DNA from 2 places in the Neobacillus phoenicis genome. Region 2 is predicted to be linked to the other one. Evidence: riboswitches for the same ligand, from Rfam matches in the RefSeq annotation. Region 2 holds a riboswitch; the other holds the start of a gene.
The links. A riboswitch is a leader RNA that binds a small molecule or an ion and turns the genes downstream of it on or off. The one in region 2 is predicted to bind cobalamin.
Positions count from the first base shown of each region.

Region 1: it holds a riboswitch for cobalamin, as region 2 does, so the genes downstream of both, AA0X95_RS15005 (ribonucleoside-diphosphate reductase subunit alpha) here and AA0X95_RS18845 (DUF4430 domain-containing protein) in region 2, are expected to answer to the same signal.

Region 1 is NZ_CP154847.1:2,880,328-2,885,721, forward strand. It holds gene AA0X95_RS14995 (iron-containing alcohol dehydrogenase) at 89-1,264, shown strand; gene AA0X95_RS15000 (acyl-CoA thioesterase) at 1,289-1,690, shown strand; cobalamin riboswitch at 1,794-1,993, shown strand; gene AA0X95_RS15005 (ribonucleoside-diphosphate reductase subunit alpha) at 2,124-4,412, shown strand; gene AA0X95_RS15010 (ribonucleotide-diphosphate reductase subunit beta) at 4,428-5,394, shown strand, end outside.
Region 2 is NZ_CP154847.1:3,637,907-3,643,300, reverse strand. It holds gene ribE (riboflavin synthase) at 1-263, shown strand, start outside; gene AA0X95_RS18860 (bifunctional 3,4-dihydroxy-2-butanone-4-phosphate synthase/GTP cyclohydrolase II) at 319-1,512, shown strand; gene ribE (6,7-dimethyl-8-ribityllumazine synthase) at 1,742-2,212, shown strand; gene AA0X95_RS18850 (5' nucleotidase, NT5C type) at 2,228-2,800, shown strand; cobalamin riboswitch at 3,111-3,299, shown strand; gene AA0X95_RS18845 (DUF4430 domain-containing protein) at 3,428-5,218, shown strand; gene AA0X95_RS18840 (DUF4430 domain-containing protein) at 5,274-5,394, shown strand, end outside.

The DNA of each region.
Region 1 (5,394 bases), 760 kb from region 2:
TTCATTAGTTGAACTTTGATTTAAATAGAAAGAAGATTTAGAATAATCCATATAAACAATTTCGTTTTTTTATTTGGGAGGGAGAAATTTGGAGCAATTTATTTCGCCAAAGAAAATTTACCATGGGGCAGGGTCATTAACAAAATTAAAAGATATACTAAAGGATTTACAAGCTAAAAGAGTTTATTTATTATCTGACCCTATTGTAAAGGACTTAGGTGTGATTCAACCCATTCTGACCATCTTGGAAGAGCTAAATATTGAATTTCAATTAGATACTAATGTTGTGCCGGAGCCTCCAATAGTGGTGGGGAATCAAGTGGTAAGTGAAATTAGAAAATACAATCCTTGTTTAGTTATTGGTGTAGGCGGAGGGAGTGCGCTGGATTTAGCAAAGGCTGCTGCCGTCCTTGTAGAAAACGAAGGCTGTGTAGAGGACTATTTAAATTTAAGCGGAACGAAAAAGCTTTCAAAAAAGGGGCTACAAAAGGTTTTAATTCCGACGACATCTGGAACGGGTGCAGAGGTTACAGATATCGCTGTTTTTTCTTTAGAGGAAACCAAAGATGTTATCACTCACGAATATTTGTTGGCTGATTATGCAATTGTCGATGCATCGTTAACTTACACATTACCACCAAGAGTAACAGCTGCAAGCGGCATTGATGCCTTCACACACGCCTTAGAGGCTTATACTTCAAAAAACGCCACTCCACTAACCGATATTTTAGCACTAGAAGCAATGAGAAAGATAATTGATAGTATTCGTACGGCAGTAGAGAACGGTCAAGATAGGTTAGCAAGAGAACAAATGTCATTAGCCAGTTTATTGGCGGGATTAAGTTTTTTTAATGCAGGTGTGGCTGGGGTTCATGGTCTAGCTTACCCCCTTGGTGGCTTATATAAAATACCTCATGGGGAATCAAATGCTGTTTTATTACCTTACGTCTATGATTATATTTGGCCGGCTTGTTTGGAAAAAATCATGATTGTCGCTGACCTATTTTCGATAACGAGCAAGGGGAAAAGTGAAAAGGAAATCGCGCAGGAAGTGGTTCATTGCTTACTAGACTTAGTGCAAGATGTCGGTCTGCCTACAACACTAAGTGCGTATAACATCCAACGGAAGGATGTTAAACGGTTGGCTGAGAATGGGTTTAAACAGAAAAGGCTATTAAATAGGAGCCCAAAAGAGTTTACTATTGAAGCAATTGAGCAAATTTACGTCAAGGCTTATGAAGGAGTTATAACAAAAGATAACTAACTTATGGAGAAGGGGGAAGCCTTTATGTATAAAAAAGTCATTGAACCTCGTGTTTCTGAGACGGACGGGGTGGGTCATATCAATAATACAACCATACCAATTTGGTTTGAAGCAGCTAGAAACGAAATTTTCAAATTATTTACCCCTGACTCTTCCTTTGAAAATTGGAAAATGATTATTCTCAATATGAACGTGGATTATTTAAAACAAATATATTTTGGAAAGGATGTAGAAGTTTTTACATGGGTTAAAAGGATAGGAAATTCCAGTTTACAGCTTTATGAGGAAATCCATCAGGAAGGAAGAATTTGTGTAAAAGGAACAGCCACTTATGTAAACTTTAATCTCAAAACACAACAATCTGAAACAATACCTCAAGAGATTAGAAGAGAACTAGAACTGAACCTATATCAACGGAGTGAATGATATAGAAAAAGATGCTTGATATTTTATGGAATATATACTAGTATTTATTTTAACCGCTTTATACAAGATGTTGTTATGTTTTTGTTATTAAAAACCATATATTGTGTTTGCCTTGAGAAGAGATGCCGTTAGGCTTAATAGGGAATCTGGTGAAATACCAGAACTGCCCCCGCAACTGTAAATGCTGACGAAATGGGAAAACCACTGTATAAGAGAGTTTAATTGATTAGGCGCTTATACGGGAAGGGCTCATAGTAGGGAGAAGCATAAGTCAGGAGACCTGTCTTTCTTAAGATGTTTCAACTTCTTCGGGGATTGAGAAGATGAAACGGTGGCGACAGGAGACACCTGAAATTTTTTCGTCTTCCGTATTGTTATCGTTTCATCCGCTCAATTCACCTTGAGCGGATTTTTTTATTTTGGAGGAAAAACTATGACCATTATGGTACAAGAAGAGCTTGCTTCTGTTTTGGAAACTATTAATCAAGCTGAACAGAAATTTAACATTGATGCCTCTGATTTTAAAAAGCATATAAAACAGTTGGGAGGAACAGACTTAGACGTTAAAAAGCAAGCGCTATTTTATGCAGTTAACCAAATAGCATTAGATCAACCCGATTGGACATTCATGGCAGCTAGCTTGTATTTGGATGAATTATATTATGAAGCAGCAAAAAATCGGGGATATGAATCCACGAAAAAATATGGAGAATTTTATGAACTCATTAAGAAACTAACGGATATAGGAATTTATTCTAGTGACTTACTAACCCTATATAGTAAAGATGAAATACATAGTTTAGCAAAAGAGATCAGTCAAGATAAGGACCACTTGTTTAATTACATAGGATTATTCCTATTTGCAGATCGTTACCTTGCACGTGATTATGAACGGAACGTCTATGAACTTCCTCAAGAGCGTTTCATGATTATTGCTATGACGCTTATGCAGTACGAAAAGAACTCCATTCGCTTAAGTCTAGTAAAAGAGGCATATTGGGCTTTAAGCAACTTATATATGACAGTTGCAACTCCTACCTTAGCGAATACAGGAAAAAGCTTTGGTCAGCTCTCCTCATGTTTTATTGATACGGTTGATGATTCACTTGATAGCATTTATTTAAATAATTGGGATATTGCCAGGTTGAGTAAAGATGGTGGGGGAATTGGAATCTATTATGGTAAAGTTCGTGCTTTAGGTTCCGATATTAAGAAATTTAGAGGAAACTCTTCCGGTGTTGTCCCATGGATCAAGTTAGTAAACGATACAGCTGTTAGTGTTGATCAGTTAGGTCAGCGGCAGGGAGCCATTGCTGTATATTTGGATATTTTTCATAAAGATATTATGAATGGATTCCTTGACTTAAAAACAAATAATGGAGATGAGCGACGGAAAGCTCATGATATTTTTACCGGGGTTACTATTCCGGACTTATTTATGCAAAAACTTGAAGAAAAAAATGATATTGGTAAAAGTATTGGAGAATGGCATACGTTTTGTCCGCATCAGGTAAAACAGATCATGGGCTGGAAAGATGAAAATGGAAATCTTCTTGGATTGGAAGATTTTTATGATGAAAGTGATCATAAATATTTTTCCGAGAAATATGAGGAGGCGGTAAGTAACCCACTTCTTCCCCGTAAAACATATCGAGCTATGGATATTATGGCACGAATTATGGTTTCACAACTAGAAACAGGAACTCCGTACATGTTTTACCGTGACGAAGTGAACAGGAGAAATCCGAATAAACATCTTTTAGGTAAGGGGCGTACTTCTATCTATTGCAGTAACTTATGTACCGAAATTACGCAAAATATGTCACCTACAACGATTTTTAACGAATATCAGGACGAAGAGGGAAACATCGTAATGATACGTAAACCAGGTGATTTTGTTGTGTGTAATTTGTCTTCTATTAATCTAGCAAGAGCTATACCGGCGAACATCCTAGAAAGATTAATAAGTATACAAGTTAGAATGTTGGATAATGTCATTGACTTAAATACAATCTCAGTGGGACAGGCACAGATTACGAATAAAAAGTTTAGAGCCGTTGGCCTTGGAACGTTTGGTTGGCACCATCTTCTTGCACTAAAGGGAATTCAATGGGAATCCGATGCGGCCGTTCATTTTGCAGATGTATTATATGAAGACATTGCTTTTTACACCATTCGGTCTTCAATGGAATTAGCAAAAGAGAAAGGGTTGTATAGTCAGTTTAGCGGTTCTGAGTGGCAAACAGGTGACTATTTTACACGTAGAAATTACCAGACAGATAGGTGGAATGATTTAAAGAGGAAGGTAGCTATTCATGGTCTTCGAAATGGGTGGCTTATGGCTATTGCACCAAACTCTTCAACAGCAAAAATTGGTGGTTCAACAGATGGAATTGATCCTATCTATTCGGTGGAATACGCTGAAGAGAAGAAGAATTTTAAATTTAAAGTGACAGCACCTGACCTAAACCATCACACCTACAATTATTATCGTCGTGCAAGGCATGATATTGATCAAGTTTGGAGTATAAAACAGAACGCTGCTCGAGGACGTCATATTGATCAGGCAATTAGTTTTAACCTATATGTTCGACATGACATAAAAGCGAAAGATTTATTAAATCTTCATTTGGAATCTTGGAAGCAGGGGCTGAAGACAACTTATTATGTAAGAAGCACGACACAAGCTGAAATAGAAGAATGCGAGGCGTGCCATAGTTAATGGGAGGAGAACTTCATGGAAATTCATTCACCTTTATTAAAAATTAAACTACTAAATCCGAAGTTTCCGAATAAAACGACAGCAATAATTAATGGGCAGTCTTCAGGATTGCTTAACTGGAATGATATTGCGTACCCACAAATGTACGATTTGTATCAAACATTATTATCTAATTTTTGGAAAGCGCAAGAAATTAATATGCAAGATGATATTAAGCAATGGGACCAACTTAGTTTAACAGAGAAAGATGTTTTTCTGCGTATTAATACACAACTAGCCTCATTGGACAGCCTGCAAACACCAACGATGTGCCAAGTGATGGATTATGTGTCAGATTCAAGTATGAAAGCCATATTTGCGGTGATTGCACAGCAGGAGGCGGTTCATAATGAATCATATTCCTATATTCTAAGTTCTCTTGTACCTTTAAGTGAGCAAAATGACCGATTCAATCAAGCAAAAAGTGATCCAATAGTGCAAAGAAGAAATCAACTCATATTATATTCTTATGAATGTTTTAGGGAAAATCCTACTCCGCAAAATCTATTTAAATTAGGTGTAAATTCTATCAATCTAGAGGGTATTTATTTTTATGCAGGCTTTGCTTTTTTCTATTATCTTGCCGGACAGCAAAAAATGTTAAAGACAAGCACAATGATTAGTTATATTCAACGTGATGAAATGCAACATGCTTATTTTATGGCCCAGTTTTTACGCATCCTTTTAACAGAGAATCCAGAACTAAATAATGATTCCAACATTGACTATATTTATCAGGCAGTTGGCCAGGCTGTTGAGCTAGAAAAAGAATGGGCTCGTGTGATTTTCCAAGAGATAGATGGAATTAATATAAATCAGTATGAGGAGTACACCGAATATCTTGCTAATAAACGTTTACGTCAGCTTGGTTTGCAAAATCTCTACGTGGACAGAAGCAATCCAATGCCGTGGATTCATGTTTTCAGTGATGAAATGATGAATG
Region 2 (5,394 bases):
TATTAAAGGGATCGGTTGCCGTAGATGGGACAAGTTTAACCGTCTTTGCAGTAACGGAGAACAGCTTTACTTTATCGTTAATACCTCATACATTAGCTGAAACAGTATTAGGATTAAAGGGCTCCGGGGACATAGTGAACCTCGAATGCGATATGATTGGAAAATATGTTGGGCATTTTTTAACAAACCTTTCAAATGATAATAAGCAAAAGAGCCAAAAAGGAATAACTGCTAATTTTTTAGAAGAAAATGGATTTTATTAAAATATTTTCGTTTGGAACGGCTATGGGTTAAGTGATAAAAAAGGAGTGGTTTGGCATGTTTAATACGATCGAGGAAGCTTTATCGGATCTGAAAGAGGGCAAGGTTATCATTGTTTGTGATGATGAGGATAGAGAAAATGAAGGGGACTTTATTGCCCTAGCTGAAAAAACTACCCCATCTGTTATTAATTTTATGGTCACTCACGGCAGAGGGCTGGTATGTGTACCGATAGAAGAAGAGTTAGCGCAAAAATTGGATTTAATACCCATGGTTTCTAAAAACACGGATCCTCACGGAACTGCCTTTACAGTCAGTATTGATCATAAGTTTTCAACGACAGGGATTTCTGCTTATGAAAGGTCAGCCACTGTCTTAAGCATGCTTGATCCTGAAGCAAAAGCAAGTGATTTTAAAAGACCTGGTCATATCTTCCCGTTAATCGCAAAAAAAGGTGGAGTCTTGCGACGGACAGGACACACTGAGGCAGCTGTAGATTTAGCTAGATTGTGCGGCTCTAAGCCTGCGGGGGTCATTTGTGAAATCATGAATGAAGATGGGACTATGGCACGTGTTCCTCAGCTTAGAAAAATAGCAGATGAGCTAAACTTAAAAATGATTACTATTAAAGACTTGATTGAATATCGAAACAAAAAGGATAACTTAGTCAAACGTGAGGTGGAAATCAATTTGCCTACAGAATTTGGCACCTTTAAAGCTGTAGGGTATTCCAATCTTGTTGATGATAAAGAACATGTTGCATTAGTGAAGGGGGAAATCGACCCTGATACACCTGTTCTTGTCAGAGTTCATTCAGAATGTTTAACAGGAGATGTTTTTGGTTCCTACCGCTGTGATTGCGGGCCACAGCTTCATGCAGCCTTAAGTCAAATCAATCAAGCGGGAAATGGCGTGCTTTTGTACATGCGCCAGGAAGGACGCGGAATCGGCCTGTTAAATAAAATGAGAGCGTATAAGCTGCAAGAAGAAGGCTATGATACCGTTGAAGCGAATGAAAAGCTTGGCTTTGGAGCTGATTTAAGGGAATACGGCATCGGGGCTCAAATCTTGAAGGACTTAGGCATTAAGAAAATGATGCTGTTAACGAACAATCCCCGTAAAATTAAAGGTTTGAAGGGCTACGACCTCGAAGTAATTGAGCGAGTGCCACTGCAGATGGAAATGAGAAAAGAAAACGCCAATTATTTACGAACAAAGCATGATAAATTAGGGCACATGTTTCATTATTAATATAGACTGTGTTAAAGAACATTGTTAATTTCTATACTCTGTTGATTGGAGTGGAAGGCGCAAAGACTCCTGCGGGAGTAGCGGTCTCGGGAGACCCCGCAGGAGGAACGACGAGGAGGCTCCCGGAACGCCCCGCGGAAAGCGAAGTGTGCCTGGAACGGAAATCAACAGACCACTTTAACAAAGCCTTAATATAAAGACAAAAATATAATTATTTGGAGGCATACACATGGGACACACATTTGAAGGAAATTTAGTAGGATCAGGATTAAAAGTTGGAATCGTGGTTGGACGATTTAATGAATTTATTACCAGCAAATTATTAGGCGGAGCACAAGATGCGCTAAAAAGACATGGTGTTGAAGAAGCAAACGTTGATATCGCTTGGGTGCCAGGTGCATTTGAAATCCCGTTAATTGCTCAAAAAATGGCGAATAGTAAAAAATATGATGCAGTAATCACGCTTGGTACCGTTATCCGTGGCTCAACGCCTCACTTTGATTATGTTTGTAATGAAGCAGCTAAAGGTGTTTCAGCGACTGCATTAACTACTGGCATTCCAGTTATTTTTGGGGTGTTAACAACAGACTCCATTGAACAAGCTATTGAGCGTGCGGGAACAAAAGCAGGCAATAAGGGCTGGGATGCTGCTGTCTCTGCCATCGAAATGGCTAATTTATGTAGAAATATTGAGCAATAAGAAAGCAGACATCTGATGAAGTTTGGGTTTGATATCGATGATACATTAATAAATCTAAGAGAGCATGCCTTTCATTTGTATAATAAAAAATTACAGAAGGCTGTTCCTATTGAAGCTTACCATAGCTTAACAACTCTTGAAATCCATGAGCCTTTCGGGTTAAGTGATCAAGAAGGGAGCAGGATGTGGCATGATTCCTTGGAGGAGATTTATTACACAGACTGTTCACCGTTTCCACATGCCGTTGAGGTTCTGAACGAGCTTAAACTTGAAGGACATGAGATTTATTATATTACCTCAAGACCAGTGGAGCATTGTGAACGTACGAGAAACTGGCTAGTAAAAGCTGGTTTTCCCGTCGATGAACATTCTTTTTATTGCGGGATGAAGGATTCAGAAAAGATTAACATCATTCAAGATTTAGGGTTAGATTATTATTTTGACGACAAACCCGCAGTATTGGGGACTCTTATGGAGTCAGGATCAAAAGTATTAATGAAAAACAGCTCTTACAACCTACACATTCAACTGCCAAGAATTCATTGTTGGTCAGAGCTGAAGAAAATTCTACTTGAAGATAAAAAATAGGAGAAGGCTATGTGTGCCTTCTCCTATTTTTTATGGAAAACGACTAATATTTTTACAATTGAATTCCAATTTTTAATTAATTCCTGCTAAAATTACAAATTGTAGTGTAAAATTACACAATAAATTTAAAGTTTAAATTTTTTATCAGCGAATTTTCTGGGTTTATCAGCGAATCTAGAAATTTATCAGCGAATTTTCAACTGTTATCAGCGGATTTAAGAATTTATCAGCGAATCAAAAAAAGCACCATTATAGATATTAAATATATACAAACCTGACTGTTTTTTACTATAATAGGGTTAACATAAAAAAATAGCTCGGTAAAACAGGTGCTAAGGTCTTTGATAGACTTTAAGCTTAATAGGGAAGTTGGTTTAAAGCCAACGCGGTCCCGCCACTGTAAATGGGAGCAACCTAAATTTGTCACTGTCGATAGATGGGAAGACTTAGGGAGCGATGATCATGAGCCAGGAAACCTGCCTGTTTTTGAACACAACAGCCTACGCGGATAGGAGAGTGTTAAGAATAGAAGCGGTTTCTCGTTTCCTCCTTAACGTACATAACACTCCTCCTCCTTTTAGGGGGATTTTTTTATGTCTATTTAACTAGGAAAGGAAGAGTTTCAAAATGATGAAGAAAAGTAATGTGTGGATGGTCATGCTGCTAATTTTTACTCTATTCACGAGCGGACTACAAGCTCCTGTTCTAGCAGCTGACCAAGGGAAACAAGTGTCCATTACAATTTTGGGTTTGGATGGAGCTGACCCAATCTTAGCAAAATCCTCTGTTCAAATCAGTGATACTGAAACCGCAACAGCAGCGTTAATAGCAGCTGTTGGTGAAAGCAATGTTGAATTTTCTGATACCTCCTATGGGAAAATGCTCACAGGAATTAATGGGGTAAAAGCAGAAGGGACAAATTATTGGGCATTTTTTATCAATGGTGTTGCTGCACAGGTTGGTTCTGACACCTATGTCGTCCAAAATGGTGACCAATTAACGTTCCGTTTGACAGATTGGACAAAAACCCCACAGAATACGGTTTCGCTCAAAGTGGTTAATAGTGATAAAAGTAACGTTACTGATCAATCAGGAATTGAAGTGATTGGAAGTCCAACTGCATTTCAACTATTACAAGTAATTCTTGGCCCTGATAAGGTTGGATACAGTGAAAGCCACTACGGAAAAATGATTACCTCTATTAATGATATACAAGCAGAAGGCACAAATTATTGGGCATTTTACGTAAACGATAAAATGGCTGAGGTTGGAGCGGACAGCTATCAGCTTCAATCAGGAAATCAAATTAGTTTTAAACTTGAATCTTGGGAAGATGGATCAGGTGATGCTAACACTGGAGGAGAAGCAAACCCAAATCCATCTGGTGGAACGGTTTCTGAAAAAACAATTCAAACTTCCGTTGATTCAGCCAGCAAATATGTGTTGCAGAATAATCTAGGCGAATGGGAAGTAATTGCCTTAAAACAAACAGGACAGACAATTCCTGCTACATACATTGCATCAGTAAAATCTCTAGTCAAGGAAAAACAAGGGAAGTTCAATAGAATCACCGATACAGAGCGGTATGTTCTTGGAATTCTTGCAGCAGGTGGAGATCCAACCAACGTAGAAGGATTCAATTTGGTGGAGGCAATTTACAATGGTAATGTGACAAAGCAAGGGTTAATTGGGGTGTCCTATGCACTTATTGCATTAGATAGCGCGGACTTTTCCATTCCTGAATCAGCACAATGGACGAGAGAAAAGTTAGTCAAGCATTTGTTAGATAGACAAAATCAAGATGGCGGCTGGGCATGGGATGAAAGTGCTACCAGCGATATTGATACAACTGCGATGATTTTAACAGCTCTTGCTCCATATAAAGAACAGCCTGAAGTGAAGGGCAAGGTCGATGCTGCCATCCAGTATTTATCAACACAATATCAAGCATCAAAAATAAATAATAGCTCAACAGCAGCCCAGACCATCATTGCCCTGTCAACTTTAGGGGTGGATGCGAAAACAGCTCCATTTACAGGTCTTGTTGAATATTTTCTATCCTTCCAAAATGCCGATGGCGGCTTTGATTGGCAGGGAGGAGACGTAAGTGATGCGTTTACCACTTCACAAGGAATCCAGGCGTTAGCTTCGTATCAGCTGTATACAACAGGAAAAGGCTCCTTATATCAGCTTCCATTAGTTGAACAAAAGCCTGAAACGGAGAAGCCTGAGACTCAAACACCTAGTGAAGAGACACCAGCACAGACAACTCCTAATCAAGATAATGGTAGTAATAGTGTGAAGGGACATACGTTGCCAAATACTGCATCAGATATGTATAACATGCTCGTGGTTGGTCTTTTAATTATTCTAATTGGAAGTCTAGTTTATATGAAGCAAAGAAAAAGATTTTCATAAGTAAAATTTGTCCCCTCCTACTAGTTAGGAGGGGCAACCTAGAGGAGGCGCACCTATGAAAAAATGGATGAAAGGTACAGCATTTCTTAGTCTATTATTCGTTTTGTTCTCCTTAGTTGGATGTGGATCGAATGAACAAACTACGAAGGAAACAAAAAAAGAAGAAAAAACTGTTC